Chroogloeocystis siderophila 5.2 s.c.1: one gene and its partners. The protein of the gene in region 1 binds, or shares a complex with, the protein of each later gene. Links are inferred from orthologs where the notes say so. Each region holds a gene or a part of one and is shown in the gene's direction. Other genes may lie near its edges. The genes, in order: ureC, ureA and NIES1031_RS13745.

Region 1 (7,437 bases):
ATTTTACACTGGTCACATGACCAGTGGTTTGGTTTATCTTTTCACATTCGGTTTTCTTGGTGTTGGTCAACTGATAGACCTAGCTTTCATTCCTAGCATGGTGAATCGGCGTAATATTTATCTACGAGGACTACACGCCCAACAATCGCTGGAGTTAAATATTGGCAATATTCCTCGTCAGCAAAAGTTTCAAGCAAATGCCTCACCTTCAACAGCACATAGTCCGATGCAAAAGTTACTGCTAGCAGCTAAAAAAAACGGCGGACAACTATCGATCGCACAAGCAGCTATGTACACTGGGCTAGACCCGAAAGAAGCAAAAAAACTACTGCAAGAAGCTGAAAAAGTAGGATGCGCTGAAATTTGCAACGATCCTGTAACAGGTGCAATTCGTTATCGGTTTGATATATGAGTCTGAGATGAGAATGCAGTCAATGCTTTGTAAGGAGGCGATCGCATTTGCTTGATTATCTTGTGGTTCAACAGCTTTTATCTCAGCACTAGAACAGGCTAAAATACCGAAGTTTCTACTTTTAAATAACCTGTAAAAGTAAAAGGAGCATCGCATGAGTTATCGCATGGATCGTCGTGCTTACGCTGAGACATTTGGTCCGACAGTAGGCGATCGCGTGCGACTTGCAGATACCGAATTGATTATCGAAGTCGAACAAGACCTGACAACCTACGGTGATGAAGTCAAATTTGGCGGTGGTAAAGTGATTCGCGATGGTATGGGACAATCGCCAGTAGCGAATGCGGATGGTGCGGTCGATGTTGTGATTACAAATGCGTTAATTCTCGATTGGTGGGGAATCGTTAAAGCTGATATTGGCATTAAAGACGGCAAGATTTTCAAAATTGGCAAAGCGGGAAATCCTTACATTCAAGACAACGTAGATATCATTATTGGTCCTGGTACAGAAGCGATCGCCTCAGAAGGAATGATCCTCACGGCTGGCGGAATTGACGCGCACATTCACTTTATTTGTCCGCAACAGATTGAAACCGCGATCGCTTCTGGAGTCACGACAATGATCGGCGGCGGAACAGGTCCAGCGACAGGAACAAATGCGACAACTTGCACGCCAGGACCGTGGAATATTTACCGAATGCTGCAAGCTGCGGATGCCTTTCCAGTTAATTTAGGCTTTTTAGGGAAAGGAAATAGCAGTCAGCCGCAAGGACTTGTCGAACAATTACAAGCAGGTGCAATGGGCTTAAAACTTCATGAGGATTGGGGAACAACTCCCGCCGCGATTGATGTTTGCCTAAGTGTTGCCGATGAATACGACGTGCAAGTCGCGATTCACACTGATACACTCAACGAAGCCGGATTTGTCGAAGATACGATCGCCGCTTTCAAAAACCGTGTGATTCATACTTATCATACCGAGGGTGCGGGTGGCGGTCATGCACCAGATATCATCAAAGTTTGTGGAGAAGCCAACGTTTTACCTTCTTCTACCAATCCTACACGCCCTTATACGCTAAATACGCTGGACGAACACTTAGATATGTTGATGGTATGCCATCACCTCGATCCAGGAATTGCGGAAGATGTGGCGTTTGCTGAGTCGCGAATTCGTCGCGAAACAATCGCAGCAGAGGACATATTACACGATCTTGGTGCGTTTAGCATGATTTCTTCTGACTCACAGGCAATGGGAAGAGTCGGAGAAGTGATTATTCGGACTTGGCAAACCGCGCACAAAATGAAAGAACAGCGCGGTTCCCTCGCGGAAGATACCGCAGCAAACGACAACTTTCGTGCCAAGCGCTATGTTGCTAAATATACGATTAACCCCGCGATCGCGCATGGGATTTCTGAATATGTCGGTTCCGTAGAAGAAGGGAAACTTGCGGATTTGTGTTTGTGGCGTCCGGCGTTTTTTGGTGTCAAGCCGGAGATTGTCATCAAAGGCGGGGCGATCGCTTATGCGCAGATGGGAGACGCAAACGCGAGTATCCCTACACCACAACCTGTACATATGCGTCCAATGTTTGCAAGTTTTGGTGGGGCAATCGCCACAACTTCGCTGACTTTTGTTTCACAAGCCGCAAAAGACTTAGGAATCTCTCAACAACTTAACTTACAAAAAAACATCGTTGCTGTGTCTGGGACTCGCCAGCTAAGCAAAAGAGAAATGAAATTAAATGACTTTTTGCCTCACATCGAAGTCGATCCAGAAACTTATGAAGTCAAGGCAAATGGTGAATTACTCACGTGCGAACCTGCAACAACTTTACCTTTAGCACAACGCTACTTTCTCTTCTAAATTTGTTGGCTTGCACCTAAATCATCAACTTGTGTGAATGTAGGTTTATTCTTTTGAACAATCGTTAATCAAAAATCTACTACACATCGAATTACGGATAGTGCCTTACCTATCTGGTCAATGATTGCCGATGGTTACAGATATCGGAGTTTCACTCAAGAAAGATAAAGTTAATTTCTAAATTGCAGCAATTAAATTAGACAGCTAGCATCAGTTCGAGTTTGCTCTGCACGTATTAGCTGCTGTATCCTTTTGTTTATCTGTAGCTGCTGTTTGAGCGTACTATGGCTTTGCTGCTGATGACTAACTTGAATAGTAGTGAATCTCTTGAGTTAAGCAATCAATGGATTTGAACAAAATCATCTACTAGCAAGTTGGTATAAAAATAATCCTTCGTAGGTAGGAGGTCAAGCGCGCAGTTAGGAGGAAAAATAATACAGATGCAAGCTGTTAATAAAAATTAACTTAAGTATAAACATCTCTATTCCATGTCTTTCCAACCCTCTCGTGACAATATTCTTGTTGTAGACGATTCTCCAGATAATGTTTTTCTGATCCAAACTATTCTGGAAGAAGAAGGCTATAACATCTCCACTGCTGAGGATGGTCCTACAGCGTTAAGACTCGTTGAACAGTCGCCGCCACACTTGGTACTCCTTGATGTAATGATGCCAGGAATGGATGGTTTTGAGGTGACGCAACGCATCCGCCGTAACAATCAACTACCATTTATCCCAATTTTGCTGATTACAGCGTACGATCAGCCGAGTGTAGCCCAAGGATTAGACATGGGTGCAGACGATTTCATTCGTAAACCTGTGGAAGTTGATGAATTATTGGCACGCGTGCGATCGCTATTACGGCTAAAACACAGTGTAGACGAGCGCGACCAAATAGCCCGCCAACGCGAAGATTTTGTCTCGCGCCTAACGCACGATTTACGTACTCCTTTAGTCGCCGCAGATAGAATGCTGATGCTGTTTCAACAAGGTGCATTAGGCGAACTTTCACCGACGATGAAAGAAGCGATTACGACCATGGCACGTAGTAATCAAAACTTATTGCAAATGGTGAATACCTTATTAGAAGTGTACCGTTTTGAGGCAGATCGTAAAGTCTTAAACTTCGTGCCGGTTAATTTGCAAGAGGTACTATCCGAGGTTGTGAAGGAATTAGAACCGCTGGCGCAAGAAAAAAACCTACCTCTACAGTTTGAGGCGGAGGCGCCAGTCAACCTGAAAGTGATTGGCGATCGCTTGGAAATTCACCGTTTATTTACAAACTTAGTCGGAAATGCCATTAAGTTTACTGACTCTGGTTCGGTAAAGGTACGGATGAAGCCGTCTGAGAATGAAAACTCAGACGCATACATTACAGTTGAAGTTGCAGACACGGGTACAGGTATTCCTCAAGAAGAACAAGCGACCTTATTTGAAAGATTTCGCCAAGGAAGCCACAAACGTTCTGGTAGCGGTTTAGGACTTTACCTTTCACGTAGAATTGTAGAAGCTCACCAAGGTACGATCAATGTTAAATCAACGCCTGGTCAAGGTAGTGTGTTTATCGTTGACTTACCGATTGCTCAGTACATTCAGTGATAATTTCCTTCCTAATTAACTAGCTGGCTTAAATACCAGCTGGTACTAAAATAATAAAATTGTTCCCTTGGCTACAGCTAACTTAAACAACTATTAATCTCCCTTTGTCAATTAGAAATCATAAATCAATAGCATAATCAATTTATCTTAAGTATATAGTTAGCTTATCAATAACAAGAAGTTCAGGCTTGAAAATAGCCTGTAAAATAAAAATATTAAGAGATTATAAAAAGCTTAAAGTCAGAGGATATCGATGCTTGCTGAACTATCTATAAATGACATTATCCGCAGACAGCGTATTTGTTTCCAGAGTGGGAAAACAAAAAGTGTTGAGTTTCGGATTGAACAATTAAAAACGCTAAAGCGAGCAATTCAAGAGAATACAGACAGTATTGTAAAGGCGCTCAAAAAAGATTTATATAAACCAGAATTAGAAACATATGCTACAGAGATTAGCATTATACGAGAAATTGATTATGCATTGAAACATATTAAATCATGGGTAAAGCCCAAGAAAGTACGTCTTCCCCTCGAACAACTTCCTGGAACTGGATACATCTATCCCGAACCATTAGGAGTTGTCTTAGTTATTGGTCCGTGGAATTACCCGTTTCAGTTAATCATAGCGCCTTTAATTGGTGCGATCGCTGCTGGCAATTGTGTTATTGTTAAGCCTTCTGAAATTGCGCCAAACACCTCAGCAGTTGTTTCACAAATTGTTCAGAAATACTTTGACCCAACCTATATTGCGGTAGTAGAAGGCGGTATTGATGTTAGTAAACAACTCCTAGCAGAAAAGTTCGATCATATCTTTTTTACAGGTGGTACAGCCGTCGGTAAAATTGTGATGGAAGCCGCCGCAAAACATCTTACACCAGTCACTTTAGAATTAGGCGGTAAAAGTCCTTGCATTGTAGACAGCGATATTAATCTTGAACATACTGCGCGCAGAATAGCTTGGGGTAAATTTATCAACGCTGGACAAACGTGCATTGCACCCGATTATCTTTTAGTCAATCGTCAAATCAAGCCACAACTGCTTGATAGCTTACAAAAAGTTATCAAAGAATTTTATGGCGAAGATCCGCAACAGAGTTCTGACTATGCCAGAATTGTCAATCAAAAACAATTTTCACGTTTAGCCGAATTACTACACGATGGAGAAATCGTTACCGGAGGAACTACCAATTCGCGTGACTTTTATATTGCTCCAACGATTATTGATCGCGTCTCACTGGAAAAGCCAGTGATGCAAGAAGAAATTTTTGGTCCAATTTTACCAATTATCGAATACAGCGATTTGAGCGAAGCGATCGCCATTATCAACGAAAAGCCAAAACCTTTAGCGTTGTACTTGTTTTCGCGCAACAAGGATATTCAACAGCGAGTTTTACAAGAAACTTCTTCTGGCGGTGTTTGTATTAACGACACTGTAATGCAAGTTGGCGTTTCATCTTTACCGTTTGGTGGTGTCGGAGATAGCGGAATCGGAAGATACCACGGTAAGGCGAGTTTTGATACGTTATCGCATGAAAAAAGCGTCTTAAAGAAATCTTTTTGGCTTGATTTAAAATGGCGTTATGCGCCCTATGCAGGTAAACTAGACTTAATCAAACGGTTAATCGGCTAGTTGAAGAGGTCAGGGGTCGGTGTTTAAAACATCACTCCTTCCCCTGATTGTTACTTATGAAACTTTACAACCCAAAGAAACCACTATAGCGTTCTTCCGCCCAGGGTTCGCCGCGTCGGTGATAGCCGTTACGTTCCCAAAAGCCCGACTCTTCATGGTCGAGAAATTCCAAACCGTTGATCCACTTAGCGCTTTTCCAAGCATACAGATGCGGAACAACCAGCCGCAATGGACCGCCATGTTCTGCGGGTAGCGGTTCGCCAAATAGCGTATGCGCAAAAAAGTTTTCTTCACGAACAAAGTCTTCCAAGGGAAGATTTGTGGTGTAACCTCCGTAGCAGTGTTCCATCACATGGATTGCTTTGGGGTCAACCTCGATTAACTGCATAAAATCTGTCACCTTGACGCCAGTCCACTTTACATCGAGTTTAGACCAGCGCGTTACGCAATGAAAATCCGCAGTAAATTCGTGTTGTGGCAGTGCCATAAAATCGGACATAGTAAACGTCGCCGGTTTGGCTAGACCCCATACCCGAAACCGCCATTCTTCTAAGTCAATTTTGGGCGTTTGACCGTAGGTTAAGACGGGAAACCCTTTTGTTAAATACTGACCAGGTGGAACGCGATCGCTTTGTTCGCCTCCTGGTTTTTGAAAAAATTTTCCTAGCATTTGCTTGGGTAGATTACGTTGTGAGATATACTTAACTTCATTTTGAGATAAAACTCTTGAAATAGGCAGGAGAAAACCTCAAGCTGAAGCTTTGATCATCTTGATATTTACCTAACAACGCTTATTGCTACTTGTCACAATCAAGTCAACGCGTGTCTATTCCTCGTCTTCAGTTTCTTCTTCCTTGGAAGGATAGACAAACGTAGAGCGTCCAGTCAAAATTGATTTGCCTAAAGACAGCGCTTTTTGTGCTTCCACTGCTGCTTTACGTCTCCAAGTTGCTCTTCTTTGGTCGCGTTTCGATTTAGATGTCTTCTTCTTAGGAACAGCCATAATACGTTACACCGCTTTTCACAACCTTTCTATTCTAGAGCATGAATACTACTACACAGTTGTGTTGTGGCAAAAACCTCTAAATCACGCAATTTACAAAAGTAAGTAGGCAACCCTGATATAATAATCTGTCTTTGATTCAATACTTCAATCACCAAATAGCATCGCAAGACGAGTTAGTTTTGGTTAACTTCCGGAATATTCCCCAACGAAGCATCATTTGTTGGTATTGGTGAAGTTGGCACATTCGGATTTAGATTATTAGGTTGCAGTGTGGTACTTGGATCTGTTGTGCTATTGACTGGAACTATATTCGGAGTAGTATTATTACTTGTCTCTGGAACAGGAGCGTCACCAGGGATGAGTGTGGGTAATTCAGGAGTTGGTGTTTCTACAGGTACGATCGCGGGTGCTTCGATTCCTGCATCTTCAGGCATTTCTTCTATTGTTTGTGCTGGTTTATTATCAGACTCGCGAATGAACCGATCTATTTGCTCCATTTCTGGCGTGATTTCAGGAGTCGCCGTAGTCGTCGTTTGCGGCTGATTTGTGTTTCCTGGAACGCTATCAAATCCCAACAGCATTTTTGCGGTTGAGAAGTATTTCATTTGGTCTTTCGTTTCTGCTTTACTGTACTGCCATTCGTTACGGCTAATTTCTAGAGACAAAACAGGCGCGATCGCACCGTAACTATCTGCAACAATCATGACTGATATTGCGGGTGTATGTCGATCCTGACTAAAGCGTTGTTTCACCGCAGTCACGGCGACAGTTTCTGCCCGATTCATCAAACTTTCGTAGCTTTCCTGCGGCTGCCGATTAACTTTAAGATTCATGCGCGCTGGTGTAACTTGCGTCGTTGAAATCGGTTGTGTTGTTTGTGCGATCGCTTGAAAATTTCCTAAAACCTCCCCTCCTAGTCCAACTAAT
Region 2 (7,464 bases), on another replicon or contig:
ATTGCGGTTAACGACAAATATCAACTCCGCAGCTTAAGCTACACCGCAGATATTGCCACAAATGGCAAAGAAGTGTTGGCACTACTAGAAAAAGTTCCTTACAAATTGCTAAATACTATTATGACTCGCTTAGAAGCGCAAACTGAGCTAAACCGTTTAAGTAGTGCAAATAATCATGCGATCGCCCCCCAACTACTAGCTTCCACTGAATCACCAAATCATACATCTAAACTAAAAATTTTGCTAGCTGAAGATAACTTAATTAATCAAAAAGTCGCGCTCAAGCAACTTCAAGCTTTGGGATATACTGCTGATGTTGCTGCAAATGGACAGGAAGTTTTAGACCTAATTGAAAAAAATCCCTACGACTTAATTTTGATGGATTGCCAAATGCCAACTCTTGATGGTATCGCAGCAACAATCGAAATTCGCCGCTGGGGAAAAAGCCGTTTTGCGAATGAGCGACAACCAATCATTGTGGCAATGACAGCTAATGCAATGCAAGAAGACCAACAAAGGTGTCTCGATGCAGGGATGAATGATTATCTTAGCAAACCAGTCATCAAAGAAAAGTTAGCTGCGGTAGTAGAGCGTTGGAGTTGTCATTTAGAACAAGCAGCAACTGTACAGCAAGACACAATAACTAATTCTGTCGTTCGCTTAATTGACTGGCAACAACTGCATCAACTTTCAGAAGGTAGCAAAGAATTTGAAATTGAATTATTACAGATGTTTGTTGAAGATACCCAAGCACGTTTGGAAATCTTAAAAACAGCAATTGCTAACGCTGATTTGCAGCAAATTGAGCAACAAGCCCATCATCTTAAAGGTGCTAGCGCTAATGTTGGAGCTACACCTATGCACGTAGCTGCTGCAACACTTGAACAAAAAATGCGCAGTCAAAATATGATAGGTGCTAATGAGTTAGCCGCAGAAATTGAAGCATTTAATAAGCGTCTTCAAAGTTTTTTAATCGCTCAAAATGTTTAAGTTATGCAGTTTTTTTTTCATATACAAGCAGTAGCGATCGCCTGCTACACGTGTATAGCTGATCTCATCCGCGAGTAAAGACATAATCTTCAAACCGCGTCCTCTCTCACCCTCATTTTTTTCAATCTCAGGAAGTTCTTTGAGTTTTTGCTCTATGTCAAACGCTACACCGTATGCCCAAATATAAATTTCTATTGCCTCAGTATTTCTGATTGCTTCTAATAAAATCGGAGTTTCTTTAGGCAGCCCTCGATGCGCGTGCTCGACAATATTCGTAAAACCTTCTTGTAGCAATGTTTGACACTGCCACCATATTTTTATATCAGTATTCTCTGGATAATTTAATTGCTCAAACCATGAAATAACCTGCGATGCAACTGAAAGATCGGTATTAACTTGGAGATTTATTTTGTTAAACAATTGTCAATCAACCAAATTTTAAATAATATATAAACTATAGCAGATTTAAATCACTAAAGCAAAATTAATAAGTTTTTACACACGTGAATATTTATTTTTTTTATGTTTAAAATCCTCATTATTGATGACGATCCTACAATTCGAGTAGTCCTCAAAAGAGCATTACAAAACCAAGGCTATGATGTCATAGTTGTTAGTGATGGTGAAGCGGGAATTAGCCAAGCACAACAAATACATCCAGCGCTAATTATTTGTGATTGGATGATGACTCATTTGAATGGACTGGATGTATGTCGTTTAATCAAAGCTAATCCAAAACTAGCTACGACTTTTTTTATTCTACTCACTGCACGTGGAAAAGTTGAAGATCGAATCATGGGGCTTGATGCGGGAGCCGATGATTTCTTAGCGAAACCAATTGACGTCAATGAATTAAAAGCACGAGTACGAGCAGGATTACGTTTATATCAACTCAATCAAGATTTACAAGCCCAAAAGCAATCTTTAGAAAAACTCAATCAAGATTTACAACATCAAAAACAACTTTTAGAAACCGAATTAGCCGAAGCAAGTAGCTATGTGCGATCGCTTCTTCCTGCACCCCTTAAAGGAACTGTAACAACCGAAAGCTTATTTATTCCTTCCACGCAACTCGGAGGCGATTGCTTTGATTACTACTGGTTAGATGACCAGCATTTAGTTATTTATTTACTCGATGTTTCAGGACACGGTGTAGGTTCAGCATTGCTATCTGTGTCAGTACTAAATATGTTGCGATCGCAATCTTTGCCTAACACCAATTTTTATCAACCTAATGCAGTTTTAAAATCGCTGAATAACACTTTTCAAATGAGCGACCATGGCGAAAAATACTTCACAATCTGGTATGGAGTATATAATCGCATTCAGCGCCAACTTAGTTATGCTAGTGCTGGTCATCCACCCGCTATTTTATTAGCAAGTACGACTGCAAATCTGCAAGTCAAGCAGTTAGATTCATCAGGTTTACCTATCGGCTTTTTACCTGAGACTGAATTTGAACAAGACGTTATATATTTACAAGAAAAGAGTACTGTATATATTTTTAGTGATGGCGCTTACGAAATTTTTCAACCTGATGGTAGGATTTGGGGAAAAAAAGCCTTCATCCGGTTGATAGTCGATTCACACCAACAAAACATACATTTGAAGCAGATCCTAAACCAGCTTCAAGCTTTAAATCATGGCAATAATTTTGATGATGACCTTTCTTTAATAAGAATTAATTTTAAGTGATTCGATTTGAACCTAATTATGAAATTATACGAAATTACTCACTACTACTTTAAAATCTTGCTGATTGGGTTACTAAATATTTAGAAAATTTTGTACATATTGGTTATTTCAAGTAACAATTGAGAAAGTCCAAAAGTTGAATAATTTTAATGTAAATCATTATTTTGTTCAGTTAAATTGAGCAAAATAATCTTATTTTCTATAAATATGAGAAAATCAACTACTTGTTGGCTAAGACTCTTTGATTAAATTCATCTTGATCGGCAAAAACCTCAAAAACGCGATCCATTTTTGTTAGTTCAAATAACATTTTTACCTGATTGTTGACTGAACAAACAAATAGTTTCCCACCAGCACTACGTACTGTTTTCATTGCAGAAACTAAAGCTCCTAAACCAGAACTATCAATAAAATTCACCTTTTGCAGATCAATTAATACAATATCAGCACCAGCAGCAACGACATCACTAACTTCTCGCCGAAATTGATTACCTCTAATACCATCTAAAATACCTAAAGGCTGCACAATTTTGATAGAATTCATAGTTTTTAGTTTTATTGTCAACTTATTTTCACTTTGCTATTTTGGCATTGATTTAATTTATCGGCAAGATATAAATACAGGGATTTTACATAAATAATGACTTATTTACGTTTTCTTCAACATGATATTCATTCACCTCAATTCAGTACTTAAATAATAATGAATGCTAAAGCATATTATTAGCTTTATCAGAATTCATGAAAGTGAAGCCTCATTAAGTTTGCAATTGCACTTGACCCGCCTTACAACTTTATTCTTCCCAGTCGCAAAATAGAATCAATACACCGACACTAAAAGCTAATCCGCACTTGACCTGTTAGCGAACTGCCACCGTAAGCACTACCGCCAGTATCTTGATTGCGGGCGTTACTAAAGCTATAATCAAGGTCTGCTTCAATATCATTAGAAATTTTTGCTGTACATCGCGCTTGATAACTATTCGCGTTGTCCATTTCTCCTCGCAGGCGTTGTTGTCCTAAATTAGCCGCAAGTCGGCAACGTAAAAAATTAAAAACGTCTCCTTCCCAAGCTACCTCAGCGTTATAAACTAAAAAATCTGGTAGCGAAAAGCAACCACTCGTGCGTTCAAAGTCGTTTGTATAATTCCAAGTGAATAAATTTGCTGCAACGCTAAATTGACCAAATTGACGCTCTAACCGACTAAAAGATTGCCACTCTGAATTACCATCGTTGTAACTACCCCAGCGCAATGTCGAAAAAAAAAGCTGGTATCGCGATCAATTTGCCAATATAAACTTGGTTCCAATCGCCAAGCTGTAATTTGATTTTCTAACGTTTGCGCATTAAATTTATACGAACCCTGTTCCAAAGCCGCTGATAACACAACACCTGATCGCAATTCACCGGAAGGTGCAACTTTTACGACAATTGGAGCATCAAGTTTCGCACTAAAATTGAGTGCTGGCGGTAGACGATCAAATATATCAACCGCCACTGCGGTTTGTAGTGTCATCTCACCAACTTTTCCCGCCCATCCTACTTGAAACGGAATATTTGTAATCGATGCAAGAGTCGGTTCGTCAAAGTAATTAAATCCTGTCTTGAACGTGAGAGTTGCATCATTAGATAGACGAAACTGGATTGTTGGCTCAATCAATAAATTGCGATCGCCAAAGTTATCTGTCTGATGGCGAAAGTCAGTTTGAATACTTTCTAAAACAGGTGCTGTCGTTGATTCGGTAACTGTAGGTGGTACGCTTAAATCTTGTGGAGGTTTTGGTGGTAGTGGCGGCGGCGATCGCAGGCTGGGATTGAAGTTTTCAGGTGCAGCAATTAATATTGGACAGAGTGTGACTTGCCCCGCTATCCCCAGTGAACAGACGTTTTTCTGTAGGTTCTCCCCCAGAATTGGGAACTGAAAGGGAAAACTTCCCAGTAGCAGCGTTTGATTGAGTTGCTGCTAATATCCATATGCTCAAGCTGCCAATTATGCTCCATTGTCGCAAACTAAAATACATAGTCCGTCAATGGATGACTTCGTTTCATATTTACTGATGACATAATTGCAGATTGTAGATAATTCACCATGACAACAAAACTAGCGCTAACTTAGCAAAGCATCCAACCGAGTTCTTACTGAGAAAGCTTGCTAGGTTCATGATTTCAAATTTTATAATTAAGCAAATTTACGCTATAGAATTCAAAAGATTTGTGCCTAACGTGTCACACTACCTGCATAAGGTCATCAAAATATGTCGCGCTTGCTAGAACTCAACAATTCTCAGGAGCCTAATTCTTGGCACGGTAGCTTAAATATGGTGTATAACTGGGTTGATGGTGCGACGACAGTAACTCACCAACAAATGCAAGCACCGTTAAAAGTCCAAAGACCTTTTTATCCCGAAGGAGCAGAAGTTTGTCATAGCGTCATTTTACACACCGCTGGTGGTGTTGTCGGTGGCGACAAGCTTTCGCTTAATTTTCACCTACAACAAAAAGCGCACACACTTATTACAACCGCCGCTGCCAGTAAGATTTATCGCAGTAATGGCTGGGAAGCCGGGCAGAATATTCAGGTACAAGTTGACAGTAATGCTTGCTTAGAGTGGTTTCCGCAAGAAACTATTGTGTTTAATGGTGCAATCTATCGGCAGGATTTACGTGTAGAATTAGCACCTGGTGCTACCTGGACAGGCTGGGAAATTACCCGCTTTGGTCGCAGTGCTAGGGGAGAGAAGTTTTTACAGGGAAACTGGCGATCGCATACCGAAGTTTGGCAGCAACAACGTCCTTTATGGATAGATCGCCAACAGTTACGCCCAGATGCGAAAGTTATCGATAGCCCTCATGGTTTAGCTGGAAAATCGATCATTGGCAGTTTTGTTTGGATTGGACAACCTGTATCACCTGACGTGGTAGAAAAGGTGAGAATGTTATCCACGCTGAACCAAGGCGAAGCCGGTGTTACGCGCTTAACGACAGGTTTACTCTGTCGCTATCGCGGTGACTCGACAACTGAGGTGCGCCAATGGTTTACTGAAATTTGGCATTTGCTACGATTATCTTCGCTAGGAAAACCAGGCTATCAATCGCGAGTTTGGCAAATCGAAAGGAACTGACTTTTATGCAACTGACACCACAAGAAAAAGATAAGCTACTTATTTTTACTGCTGCTTTACTCGCCGAACGACGCAAACAACGAGGCTTAAAATTAAATTATCCTGAAGCGGTAGCCTATATTTCTGCGGCAATTTTAGAAGGCGCGCGCGACGGACGTACGGTTGCAGAATTGATGAGTTTTGGTACAAATTTGTTAACCCGCGCAGAAGTCATGGATGGTGTCGCGGAAATGATACTAGAAGTGCAAGTTGAAGCAACATTTCCTGATGGAACAAAACTCGTCACCGTTCATAATCCCATTCGCTGATTTAAACTGTACATATTTGATTTTTCAATAACGAAGACATAGGGCGATAGTGGCGCGTAGAAGTTTCCTCTAATTTCGATTTTTTGTATTTAATTAAATAGGAAATCGGTTATTTGTTTATCAAAGCTACAATGCTTGAAACGTTAGCCATTGCTGCAAGTAACAGAAAAAGAATAGTTATAACAAAGCAAAATTATCCGCTGATATAATGAAATGTGAACAATTTTAGAGTTTGAAAATTCACTCTTAGCTAATTAAGTGCTATGAGTTTGTCCTGAAATAAATAGAAGAGTAGAATTCAAGAACGTCTACATTAATCGAAGCGCAATGATTCCAGGAGAGTTGTTAGTACAACAAGGTGATATAGAACTCAATGCGGGGCGTCAAACCCTACGAATTAAAGTTGCTAATCGCGGCGATCGCCCGATTCAAGTTGGTTCGCACTTTCATTTTTATGAAGTAAATCAAGCGTTAGACTTTGATCGTGCGCGATCGCGCGGGATGCGGCTGGATATTCCTGCGGGTACAGCAGTACGCTTTGAACCTGGAGACGAGAAAGAAGTGGTTTTAGTCCCTGTAGTTGGCAGTCGTCACATCTATGGCTTCAATGGTAGAGTTAACGGCGCGTTAGAGGGCTAAACTGCACGTTTAATAATTTATCGCAATCACATCAATCAGCTTTCCACTTGATTCTTATATTGATTTTTATCGAGTGGTAATTTTTTATTAGAGTATCGCTCATAACCATAAGTGGAAACAATCAGCGTGAAGAGTGATTTTTTGTTTAAATTTCAAACCTAACCTTTGTTAGAAGATGAATTATTAGCTTTAGTTTAAGATTATTAATACAATGTATGAACAACCTTTATATGTACTTGCGGTTGTAGAATGCACCAATTTCGATATGTTCCTTGGTTAGAAATGCTAACTACGTATTATCCATGCCTTTGACGCTTCTCGTCGTTGATGACGATCTCGGAACTCGTTTGTCGATCAGCGACTACTTGGAAATGTCTGGCTATTCAGTGCTAACAGCCGCTGATGGTCAAGAAGCGTTGGCGATGGTAGAAACATACCATCCTCACTTAATGGTGACAGATATTGTCATGCCACGAATGAATGGCTATGAGTTAGTGCGTCATGTTCGTCAGCATCCCAAGTTTCGCTTGTTACCTGTGATATTTTTAACAGCAAGAAATAAAACCGAAGAAAGAATCGCTGGTTATCAATCAGGGGCTGATTTATATCTACCTAAACCTTTTGAATTAAATGAACTTGGTGCTGCGATTCGTAATTTGCTAGAGCGATCGCAAATTATTCAATCAGAGGCACGTTTGTCGTACGAAGA
Region 3 (4,362 bases), on another replicon or contig:
CTGGGAAATTACCCGCTTTGGTCGCAGTGCTAGGGGAGAGAAGTTTTTACAGGGAAACTGGCGATCGCATACCGAAGTTTGGCAGCAACAACGTCCTTTATGGATAGATCGCCAACAGTTACGCCCAGATGCGAAAGTTATCGATAGCCCTCATGGTTTAGCTGGAAAATCGATCATTGGCAGTTTTGTTTGGATTGGACAACCTGTATCACCTGACGTGGTAGAAAAGGTGAGAATGTTATCCACGCTGAACCAAGGCGAAGCCGGTGTTACGCGCTTAACGACAGGTTTACTCTGTCGCTATCGCGGTGACTCGACAACTGAGGTGCGCCAATGGTTTACTGAAATTTGGCATTTGCTACGATTATCTTCGCTAGGAAAACCAGGCTATCAATCGCGAGTTTGGCAAATCGAAAGGAACTGACTTTTATGCAACTGACACCACAAGAAAAAGATAAGCTACTTATTTTTACTGCTGCTTTACTCGCCGAACGACGCAAACAACGAGGCTTAAAATTAAATTATCCTGAAGCGGTAGCCTATATTTCTGCGGCAATTTTAGAAGGCGCGCGCGACGGACGTACGGTTGCAGAATTGATGAGTTTTGGTACAAATTTGTTAACCCGCGCAGAAGTCATGGATGGTGTCGCGGAAATGATACTAGAAGTGCAAGTTGAAGCAACATTTCCTGATGGAACAAAACTCGTCACCGTTCATAATCCCATTCGCTGATTTAAACTGTACATATTTGATTTTTCAATAACGAAGACATAGGGCGATAGTGGCGCGTAGAAGTTTCCTCTAATTTCGATTTTTTGTATTTAATTAAATAGGAAATCGGTTATTTGTTTATCAAAGCTACAATGCTTGAAACGTTAGCCATTGCTGCAAGTAACAGAAAAAGAATAGTTATAACAAAGCAAAATTATCCGCTGATATAATGAAATGTGAACAATTTTAGAGTTTGAAAATTCACTCTTAGCTAATTAAGTGCTATGAGTTTGTCCTGAAATAAATAGAAGAGTAGAATTCAAGAACGTCTACATTAATCGAAGCGCAATGATTCCAGGAGAGTTGTTAGTACAACAAGGTGATATAGAACTCAATGCGGGGCGTCAAACCCTACGAATTAAAGTTGCTAATCGCGGCGATCGCCCGATTCAAGTTGGTTCGCACTTTCATTTTTATGAAGTAAATCAAGCGTTAGACTTTGATCGTGCGCGATCGCGCGGGATGCGGCTGGATATTCCTGCGGGTACAGCAGTACGCTTTGAACCTGGAGACGAGAAAGAAGTGGTTTTAGTCCCTGTAGTTGGCAGTCGTCACATCTATGGCTTCAATGGTAGAGTTAACGGCGCGTTAGAGGGCTAAACTGCACGTTTAATAATTTATCGCAATCACATCAATCAGCTTTCCACTTGATTCTTATATTGATTTTTATCGAGTGGTAATTTTTTATTAGAGTATCGCTCATAACCATAAGTGGAAACAATCAGCGTGAAGAGTGATTTTTTGTTTAAATTTCAAACCTAACCTTTGTTAGAAGATGAATTATTAGCTTTAGTTTAAGATTATTAATACAATGTATGAACAACCTTTATATGTACTTGCGGTTGTAGAATGCACCAATTTCGATATGTTCCTTGGTTAGAAATGCTAACTACGTATTATCCATGCCTTTGACGCTTCTCGTCGTTGATGACGATCTCGGAACTCGTTTGTCGATCAGCGACTACTTGGAAATGTCTGGCTATTCAGTGCTAACAGCCGCTGATGGTCAAGAAGCGTTGGCGATGGTAGAAACATACCATCCTCACTTAATGGTGACAGATATTGTCATGCCACGAATGAATGGCTATGAGTTAGTGCGTCATGTTCGTCAGCATCCCAAGTTTCGCTTGTTACCTGTGATATTTTTAACAGCAAGAAATAAAACCGAAGAAAGAATCGCTGGTTATCAATCAGGGGCTGATTTATATCTACCTAAACCTTTTGAATTAAATGAACTTGGTGCTGCGATTCGTAATTTGCTAGAGCGATCGCAAATTATTCAATCAGAGGCACGTTTGTCGTACGAAGAAGGTTTACGGGTGAATTCCCACACTTTAGTAGGACACGAAGGGGAAACGCTAGAAGTTCCTATCAAGCTAACTCAACGCGAACAACAAGTCGCCGTTTTACTAACGCACGGTCTTTCCAACGCTGAAATTGGCAGTCGATTGCACCTCAGTCCGCGTACAGTTGAAAAATATGTCAGTAGCTTGTTTCGGAAAACCTCAACGAGTAATCGTGCCGAATTAGTTGGTTTTGTGATGAAATACCGCCTATTACAATAATAGACTTCCTGCATGAATCACAAATGCCTTCCAACTGAAGTTGGGGACTACAAAACAAAGTGTCCGAAGGTACACTTAAACAAGACTTTTAATAGTCAGTCCACGGAAGTAGACAGGCTTTAATTAGTTGCGAATTTATTCACAATCACATTCATGCAGTAGGTCTAATGATGATTCAAGGATGATACGTCTTTAACTTCTTGAAGTAAGCCAGTGCAAGCATCAAGGAGAATATCAATAACGTAGTTAAAGCCTTGTGCGCCTCCATAATAAGGGTCTGGGACTTCTTCAATGTTATGCTGCGAGCAATAGTCACACATTAACCGTACTTTCTCGCGATATTGACCAGTGCGATCAAGTGCGAGAATATCTTGGTAATTTTCGCGGTCCATTGCCAGAATTAAATCAAATTCTTCCAAATCAGACTTCTGTAACTTCCGTGCATTTCCTTGGAGTTTAATTCCCAACTTACTTGCTGCGGCGATCGCCATGCGTCGATCTGGTGGACTTCCGATGTGATAACCACCTGTACCTGCTGAGTCACAGATAATACTTCCGTTGAGGTTTTCCTCATCAAGTAGATGATTCATGATATTCTCCGCTGCCGGAGAACGACAGATATTTCCAAGACAAACAAATAGCAGTTTGTAAGGCATTTTGAGGAGTTAGAGGTCAGAGGTCGGAGTTCAGGGGATGGAAAGCAGAGGATAGTAGTTAGAGTGATGAGTTACTCGTTGAGAGTGATGAGTTTAAGAGAGTTATAAGTTAAAACACTTCTTTTAATAAATGCCTCTAACATCTTTCTTCGCTTTCCAAAACTCTTCCACTAGTTACTCTTTCACTCCCCCGTTGCTCCTCGCCCCTAGCTCTTAGTTTACATTCCCATTCCTGGCAATTCTAAACCGCTTGTTAATTCTTCCATGCGTTCGCGCATTGTAGCGGTAGATTTGTTGTAAGCATCTTTCATAGCTATGGTGACTAGATCCGAAAGTACTTCTGCGCCTTCATTGAGTGCTTCTGGGGCTATTTCAACACTCTGAGGCTCTTGATTACCGCTAAGGACGACCTTAACTAACCCACCGCCAGCTTCGCCAGCGATCTGCATTTGCTCAAGTTCTTCTTGCAGCCTTTTGGCACCTTCTTGTACTTGTTGTGCCTTTTTAAAAGCATCGGCTAGTTCTTTCATTTTCCCTATACCGAAGCCAAAACCTTTTCCTTGTGTCATATAAAGATTGACCGCGTTGCAAATTGGATACAAAGTTCCATTAAATTATAGATGCCCTGATATCGAGTTGAGAGGATTTGTAAAGGGGTCGGAGGTCAGAGGTCGGAGGTCAGGGGTGTAGACAAGTCAGAAAATCATCCTGATTCCTGCTTTTTCTAGTCAAATTCACCCAAGATTTTTACTTCTGGCTCTAACAAAATAGACCAATGCTGCTGTACTTGGTCTTGAATATGGTTAACTAACTGCAAAATGTCGCTGGCTTTAGCACCGCCACAGTTAAGAATAAAGTTGGCGTGGCGTTCAGCGATTTGTGCGCCACCGATTTTGTAGCCTTTAAGACCTGTTTGCTCGATTAACCATCCAGCAGTATACGGTAAAGGATTGCGGAACACGCTACCACAACTTGGCAAATGGTACGGTTGGCTTGTGCGGCGTTGTTCGAGGTGTTGGCTAGTAGTTGCTAGAACTTGCTCAGGGTCAGCACCTGGTTGCAGTTGAAAGGTGGCTTGAGTTACTAAACGTAGAGGTTTACCCAAGCCAGCAGCGATATTTGCTTGCAGTACCGATGTCCGATAGCGGTATTCTAATTGTTCCGGCGCGAGCGTTTCTACCTCACCGTTAGGAGAAAGAACCTGAGCGCTTACCAAGATATCAGCGATACAGCTTTTATGCGCGCCAGCGTTCATGACTACCGCGCCCCCGACACTACCAGGAATACCTACAGCCCATTCTAAGCCTTGCCAACCGCGTTCAGCCGCTTGCCATGCTAAACGTGGTAAAGGTTCTCCCGCAGCAACTGTG

The links.
Region 2: the proteins of ureC (region 1) and ureA are in contact, whole or in part, in a crystal structure (PDB 4CEU), measured with the Sporosarcina pasteurii proteins. The link is inferred for Chroogloeocystis siderophila 5.2 s.c.1 from one-to-one orthologs. Residues at the interface, in WP_115362090.1 of Sporosarcina pasteurii: Lys441, Phe442, Asp463, Pro464, Ser465, Ala466, Ser467, Ile468, Thr470, Pro471, Gln472, Pro473, Met475, Arg477, Gln565, Arg566, Tyr567, Phe568, Leu569, Phe570; in WP_115362093.1 of Sporosarcina pasteurii: Ala6, Glu9, Lys10, Ile13, Ala16, Leu19, Arg23, Asn31, Tyr32, Pro33, Glu34, Val36, Thr40, Met44, Met70, Glu71, Val73, Met76, Asp78, Gln81, Ala82, Glu83, Leu92.
Region 3: the proteins of ureC (region 1) and NIES1031_RS13745 are in contact, whole or in part, in a crystal structure (PDB 6ZO0), measured with the Sporosarcina pasteurii proteins. The link is inferred for Chroogloeocystis siderophila 5.2 s.c.1 from one-to-one orthologs. Residues at the interface, in WP_115362090.1 of Sporosarcina pasteurii: Met1, Lys2, Ile3, Asn4, Arg5, Gln6, Tyr8, Ala9, Tyr12, Gly13, Pro14, Thr15, Val16, Gly17, Asp18, Gln19, Val20, Arg21, Ala23, Asp24, Asp26, Trp28, Thr37, Tyr38, Gly39, Asp40, Glu41, Asn43, Gly47, Lys48; in WP_115364121.1 of Sporosarcina pasteurii: Val2, Pro3, Gly4, Glu5, Tyr6, Arg7, Val8, Ala9, Glu10, Gly11, Glu12, Ile13, Glu14, Ile15, Asn16, Arg19, Gly37, Ser38, His39, Ile40, Arg60, Asn62, Ile63, Pro64, Ser65, Gly66, Thr67, Leu84, Gly85, Gly86.

Annotation. Positions count from the first base shown.
Region 1 is NZ_MRCC01000003.1:226,739-234,175, reverse strand. The notes cover bases 1-2,921. They hold ureC (urease subunit alpha), read left to right. Parts: upstream 1-566; coding sequence 567-2,276; downstream 2,277-2,921. Other genes in these bases: NIES1031_RS04450 (ATP-binding response regulator), read left to right, coding at 2,765-2,921; NIES1031_RS04460 (TM2 domain-containing protein), read left to right, coding at 1-412. Outside these bases: more of NIES1031_RS04450, read left to right, coding at 2,922-3,874; NIES1031_RS04445 (aldehyde dehydrogenase), read left to right, coding at 4,128-5,504; NIES1031_RS04440 (sulfite oxidase-like oxidoreductase), read right to left, coding at 5,569-6,174; rpmF (50S ribosomal protein L32), read right to left, coding at 6,331-6,507; NIES1031_RS04430 (hypothetical protein), read right to left, coding at 6,684-7,437.
Region 2 is NZ_MRCC01000010.1:154,835-162,298, reverse strand. Bases 4,517-7,464 are described here. They hold ureA (urease subunit gamma), read left to right. Parts: upstream 4,517-5,813; coding sequence 5,814-6,116; downstream 6,117-7,464. Other genes in these bases: NIES1031_RS13740 (response regulator transcription factor), read left to right, coding at 7,058-7,464; NIES1031_RS13745 (urease subunit beta), read left to right, coding at 6,444-6,755; NIES1031_RS13755 (urease accessory protein UreD), read left to right, coding at 4,942-5,808. In the rest of the region: NIES1031_RS13780 (PAS domain S-box protein), read left to right, coding at 1-990; NIES1031_RS13775 (ATP-binding protein), read right to left, coding at 970-1,410; NIES1031_RS13770 (PP2C family protein-serine/threonine phosphatase), read left to right, coding at 1,513-2,685; NIES1031_RS13765 (STAS domain-containing protein), read right to left, coding at 2,906-3,244; NIES1031_RS23825 (hypothetical protein), read right to left, coding at 3,520-3,939; NIES1031_RS23820 (hypothetical protein), read right to left, coding at 3,882-4,346.
Region 3 is NZ_MRCC01000010.1:152,553-156,914, reverse strand. What follows is about bases 1-2,715. They hold NIES1031_RS13745 (urease subunit beta), read left to right. Parts: upstream 1-1,059; coding sequence 1,060-1,371; downstream 1,372-2,715. Other genes in these bases: NIES1031_RS13735 (low molecular weight protein-tyrosine-phosphatase), read right to left, coding at 2,501-2,715; NIES1031_RS13740 (response regulator transcription factor), read left to right, coding at 1,674-2,336; ureA (urease subunit gamma), read left to right, coding at 430-732; NIES1031_RS13755 (urease accessory protein UreD), read left to right, coding at 1-424. In the rest of the region: more of NIES1031_RS13735, read right to left, coding at 2,716-2,992; NIES1031_RS13730 (YbaB/EbfC family nucleoid-associated protein), read right to left, coding at 3,211-3,561; murB (UDP-N-acetylmuramate dehydrogenase), read right to left, coding at 3,717-4,362.